2 regions of the Cellulophaga sp. RHA19 genome follow, and region 1 is predicted to be linked to the other one. Evidence: riboswitches for the same ligand, from Rfam matches in the RefSeq annotation. Region 1 holds a riboswitch; the other holds the start of a gene.
The links. A riboswitch is a leader RNA that binds a small molecule or an ion and turns the genes downstream of it on or off. The one in region 1 is predicted to bind S-adenosylmethionine.
Positions count from the first base shown of each region.

Region 2: linked by a shared signal. The riboswitch ahead of AX016_RS13065 (Na+/H+ antiporter NhaC family protein) and the one ahead of AX016_RS00865 (O-acetylhomoserine aminocarboxypropyltransferase/cysteine synthase family protein) in region 1 are both predicted to bind S-adenosylmethionine.

Region 1 covers NZ_PHUL01000001.1:194,111-197,304, reverse strand. The annotation lists gene metK (methionine adenosyltransferase) at 1-1,015, shown strand, start outside; SAM riboswitch class I at 1,348-1,462, shown strand; gene AX016_RS00865 (O-acetylhomoserine aminocarboxypropyltransferase/cysteine synthase family protein) at 1,603-2,895, shown strand; gene thrA (bifunctional aspartate kinase/homoserine dehydrogenase I) at 2,966-3,194, shown strand, end outside.
Region 2 covers NZ_PHUL01000001.1:2,953,071-2,956,264, forward strand. The annotation lists gene AX016_RS13060 (hypothetical protein) at 1-1,114, shown strand, start outside; SAM-I-IV-variant riboswitch at 1,161-1,259, shown strand; gene AX016_RS13065 (Na+/H+ antiporter NhaC family protein) at 1,307-2,623, shown strand; gene AX016_RS13070 (DMT family transporter) at 2,669-3,194, shown strand, end outside.

The DNA of each region.
Region 1 (3,194 bases):
TTACCAATTTAGTGGAGATTCTTGTGGTGTTATTTCCTTAATTCACGAGCAGTCACAAGACATTAATCAAGGTGTAGACCGTGGTTCTAAAGAAGAGCAAGGTGCCGGTGACCAAGGTATGATGTTTGGTTACGCAAGCAAAGAAACAGAAAACTATATGCCATTGGCATTAGATATATCGCATAAAATATTACAAGAGCTTGCAGCATTGCGTAGAGACGGTAAAGAAATCTCTTATTTACGCCCAGATGCAAAGGCGCAGGTAACTATAGAATATTCAGATGATAACGTACCACAGCGTATAGATACTATTGTTGTATCTACACAGCATGACGATTTTGATGCTGACGATGAAAAAATGTTAGCGCAAATAAAATCAGATATTATTTCTATTTTAATGCCAAAAGTAATAGCGCAATTTCCAGAGAAAGTGCAAGCGTTATTTACAGACAAAATACAGTACCATATTAACCCAACAGGTAAATTTGTAATTGGTGGTCCTCACGGAGACACAGGTCTTACAGGACGTAAAATTATAGTAGATACCTATGGTGGTAAAGGTGCTCACGGAGGTGGTGCATTTAGTGGTAAAGATCCAAGTAAAGTAGACCGTAGTGCAGCATATGCAGCAAGGCACGCAGCTAAAAATTTAGTAGCAGCTGGTATTGCAGACGAGATTTTGGTACAAGTAAGTTACGCCATAGGCGTAGTAGAGCCAACTTCTATTTATGTAGACACATATGGTACAGCAAAAGTAAATTTAACAGACGGAGAAATTGCAAAAACAGTAGCGCAAATTTTTGATATGCGTCCTTTTGCCATAGAAGATCGTTTAAAGCTAAGAAACCCTATTTATTTAGAAACCGCAGCTTATGGTCATATGGGTAAAGAGCCAAAAACAATCACAAAAGTTTTTGAGTCTCCATACAATGGTAAGGTAGAAAAAGAAGTAGAACTTTTTACTTGGGAAAAACTAGATATGGTAAACGCAGTAAAAGCTGCTTTTAATCTTTAAAATAAAGTTTCTAATCATATATAAAAGTGCTTTGCTGTAATGGTAAAGCACTTTTTTTATACTCAATATTCTACTTTTTATTTGGGTGTTACCACAAGGGTCGGGCTTTTTGTTGCAATCTTTTTTAAGAAAAATAAAAAAGGATTTTCACTACAATCCCTAACACAAATAAAGTTTCAATTTAATAAATCGTTACAAAAACAAACAAAAATTATGTTTCTGTTATTTAACGGTACTTAGAAAGTAAATTTCAATATTTTTTCAAAAAAGATTAGGATATTAAATTTTTCTGAACATATATTTGTAACTCAAAGTTCAAAACACTTATTGAATAGTTATCAAGAAAGGCGGAGGGATTAGACCCAATGAAGCCTTAGCAACCCTTTGTGCAATACAAAGAAGGTGCTAAATTCTACCAAGTACAGCGGTACTATAGGCAGATAACGAAACAAGCTTTTTTATTTCAAAAAAAGTAAATTTCCAATTTCTTTTTAACTCATTTAATTTTTAAACCATCTTGCAAAGTCGGCAAGACGCGGTTTTGACTTTTTTATTTTATCAATTTTAATAATTAAAAAATCAAAATTATGAGTACTCAAAAATTAGCAACAAACGCATTACACGCAGGTCACAACCCATCAGAAACAGCAGGTACAAGAGCAGTGCCTATTTACCAAACGTCTTCATACGTTTTTAAAGATACAGACCACGCGGCAAATTTATTCTCGTTATCAGAACTAGGATTTATTTACACACGTTTAAACAACCCAACAAATCAAATATTACAAGATAGGTTGGCTGCAGCAGAAGGTGGTGTAGGAGCAGTAGTATTTGCATCTGGTACAGCAGCAATTTCTACAGGCTTATTAACTCTTTTACGTGCAGGAGACCACATTGTAGCATCTAGCAGTTTATATGGTGGTACGTTTAATTTGTTAAATGTAACCTTGCCAAGGTTAGGTATTACAACCACTTTTGTAGATGCATCTAACCCAGAAAGTTTTGGCAAAGCAGTACAAGAAAATACAAGAGCATTTTTTGTAGAGTCGCTAGGAAACCCAAAATTAGACGTACTAGATTTAAAAGCAATTTCTAAAGAAGCAAAAGCTGCAAAGGTGCCTTTTATTGTAGATAATACAGTAGCATCACCAGCATTGTTAAACCCAATAGAGCACGGAGCTAATTTAGTAATACACTCACTAACAAAATATATAGGCGGACAAGGAACTTCTTTAGGAGGAGCAATTGTAGATGCTGGTACGTTTGACTGGACAAACGGGAAGTTTCCAGAGTTTACAGAGCCGTCTGCAGGTTACCACGGTTTGGTGTATAGTGAGGCTCTTGGTAATGCTGCATTCACATATAAATTAATTTTAGAGGGGTTAAGAGATTTTGGTGGAGCTTTAAGTCCGTTTAATGCTTTCCAAATTATACAAGGTTTAGAGACTTTACCAGTGCGTATAAAACAACATAGTGCAAACGCACTAGAATTGGCTACTTGGTTAGAGGGTAGAGATGAGGTTGCTTGGGTAAATTACCCAGGATTAGAAAGTAATAAATACTATGACCTTGCCAAAGAATATTTACCAAAAGGACAAAGCGGATTAGTAACGTTTGGTTTAAAAGATGGTTTTGAGGCGGCTAAAAAAGTAACAGATGCTACTAAAATATTTTCTCTTTTAGCAAACATAGGAGATACTAAATCTTTAATAATTCATCCTGCAAGTACAACGCATCAACAATTAACAGTAGAGCAGCAAGAGTCTGCTGGTGTTGGTCAAGATCTAATTCGTTTGTCTGTTGGTTTAGAAGATGTAGACGATTTAAAGTTAGATTTAGAGGAGGCTTTTAAAGTTATAAAAGCAGAAGTTATTGCTTAAAATAGTTCTTCAATTTTATTAAAACTAAAAGAATAACCTAGTGTAATTTTCTAGGTTAAAACAGCTTACTATGTTGCAACATATCAAACTAAAAAAATATACAACGCTTAGCGGTAAAACACAAGATATAGACTTGTCTTACCAAGTATTTGGAGCAGAGTTGCACACAGCTCCAATTGTACTTGTAAATCACGCTTTAACAGGTAACTCTAATGTGTCTGGGGAAGACGGTTGGTGGTCTACATTAATTGGCGAGGGCAAATGTATAGATACCACAAAATATACAGTGCTATCTTTTA
Region 2 (3,194 bases), 2.8 Mb from region 1:
ACAGTTTATAAAACCATACGCTCTTATTACTACTCCTGCATTGTTTTGCATTGCTGTTATTGCTGTTGTTTTTGAATTAGTATTAAGTAAATATTCTGTTTTACAAAATGTCTTATTCTTTATTATTTATTCTACTCTAATTTTGTTTTCTCCTAAAACAGAAAACAGTTACACATTAGACATTTTAGGAAGCAATGTTGTAATACATCAATTAGAGAAACAAGTTAAAACCATTACAAAATCTACAACAGATACAAATTTAGCAATAGGATATATAGTAGGAAATACAAGTAACTTTAACAAATTTGAATTTAACGGTATAGATTTCCCTACTTCTTTTATTATAAGTCGTTTTCTATTGGTGGTTTTAGGTCTTATTATAATACTTGTTTTGTCCAAATTTTTTCATCGATTTAATATAACTAAGTATTCTACATCTAAGGAACAAGAAAAGAGAATAAATAAGCCTAATACAACACACCAAATTAATTTAAAAGAACTATCTAATGCGCAAATAAATTATAGTATTTATCCATTATTAAAAGCAGAAATACTACTTATACTTCGAAAAGGAAAAAAGTGGTTATGGATTATAAATATATTGGGAATGTTACTTTTACTATTTCTTCCAATAGCTGTTTCTTTCAAATTTATTTTACCTATTTTATGGTTTTTACAAGTACATAGGATTTCAGATTTATCAGTAAAAGAAACAACATATAATGTAGACTATTTTTCTTACTCTGCTTACAAGCCTATTTCTAGAGTGCTGTTTTCTCAACTATTAGCGGGTGTTTGCTTATTCATTTTTTTAGCTTTACCATTAATATTACGTTTGACCATTAACTTAAATTTTTCATCTGTAGTTTCTATATTGTTGGGAAGTATATTTATAGTATTATTAGTAGTTACGCTTGGTATATTATCTAAAGGAAAAAAACTTTTTGAGGTCTTGTTTTTTATGATAACCTACGCAAACATTAACAATATTAATTATGCAGGTTATTTTGGAGCCTTAGGAAGTACTAATTTGTTTAACTGTAAAATGATGTTGTTATTAGTGGGTTTAAGTACATTCTGTATTATAGCAAGAAAAAGAGAACTTAAAAAATAACAGAAAATTATGATTTTATCTCGTTGTTATGCTTTAGTTTTGCGCACTTAATTATCAAGAATCTCAAAAAAGAGATAGCAACCTGCATTAACAAGCAAGGTGCTAAAAAAGGATAAGCCAATACTTTGGAAAAAATGTTAATTCAGCTCCACTTATTTGTCCTTTTCTTTTTGGTTCTGCAAAACTAAAAAAATGACACCCATTAAAAACAACAAGCCTAGGTTTATTGCTTTACTCCCTTTATTTGTATTTGTATTTACATTTTTAGGTGTAGGTATTTATCAAAATGATTTTTATGCTTTACCTGCACCTATAGCAGTTATAGCCGGTATTATTGTAGCTTTTTTAATTTTTAAACAAAGCATAAACTCTAAAATAGAAACACTTTTAGCTGGTTGCGGAGATAGTAAAATACTAACAATGTGTTTAATATATTTGTTAGCTGGTGCTTTTGCTACAATTACAAAAGAGACCGGTAGTGTAGATGCTATTGTGAACCTTGGTTTAGATTTTATAGCCATACAATATATCTACTTTGGAGTATTTATAATTGCTGCATTTTTATCTATATCTACAGGCACATCTGTTGGTGCAATAGTTGCACTAACTCCTATTGTTATTGGCTTTGCAGATAAAGGAGGTGTGTCATTAGCTATACTTTGCGGCGCTCTATTAGGTGGTTCTATGTTTGGAGATAACCTTTCGGTAATATCAGATACTACAATTGCAGCAACACAATCCTTAGGCGTAAAAATGAGTGATAAATTTAAGCAAAACATAAAAATTGCCTTGCCAGCAGCACTCTTTACAATTGCTATTTTAATAGTTAAAGGCGCTGCTTTAGAGTCTAACAATTTAGAAGATGTTACATACAATTATTCATTACTAAAAATAGTTCCTTACATATTAGTAATTGCGCTATCTGTAATTGGCGTAAACGTATTTGTTACACTATTGTTAGGTGTATTAATAGCTGCCGCAATTGGTATTTTTTATGGTGATTTTACGCTTATTGAATCTACCAAAATTGCTTACAATGGATTTACAAGTATGACAGAGATTTTTCTACTATCATTACTATCTGGTGGATTAGCAGCATTAGTAGCTAAAAATGGCGGTATAGATTATATTTTAAATAAGATTAAAACCCTTATAAAGAGTAAAAAATCTGCTCAATTTGGTATTGCAACCTTAGTTAGTACAGTAAATATGGCTATAGCAAACAATACAGTTTCTATTATTATTTCTGGTTCTATTGCAAAAACTATTAATGATGAGTATAAATTAGATAATAAAAATACAGCTTCAATTTTAGATATTTTTGCCTGTATTACACAAGGTTTACTACCTTATGGAGCACAAGTATTAATGATTTTGAGCTTTTCTGATGGAAACCTAACTTACACAGAACTTATTGGTAATACTTGGTATTTACTTTTGTTAATTATCTACACCATTATTTACATTAGCTTGTATCCTTTTAAATTGAAGAAAAGTAGTATAAATTAAGATATAGTTCTATTAAAATTTATCTAAAAAGTTATCTTCGCGGCCATGTGGATGTATTTAGGTCTTTTATCGGCTTTATTTTTAGGATTACATAATTTATGTAAAAAACACGCTGTACAAGGTAATGAAGTGTTTCCTGTACTTTTAGGTACTATAACAGCAGGTTTTTTGCTCTTATTACCTTTTTATTTAGGTTCTAAATTTTATCCTGAATATACTAAAGAAGTAGGTTTTTACATTACAGATATTCCTTGGCAAAAACACGGTTATATTGTTGTAAAATCTATGCTAATGGCTGGCTCTTGGGTTTTAGCATACCAAGCACTAAAGCATTTGCCCATTACTATTGTAACACCCATACGCTCTGCAGGACCTTTTTTTACATTTATAGGTGCTATTTTTATTTACCAAGAAAGACCTAATCACTGGCAATGGATAGGCTTTTTTTTAATTATATTTTCTGTTTTTTTATATTCTAGAATTGGAAAAAAAGAAGGTATCAATTTTAAAAATAACAAATGGATTTTTGCTATAATTGGTGCCACATTTTTAGGTTCGTCTAGCGGATTAT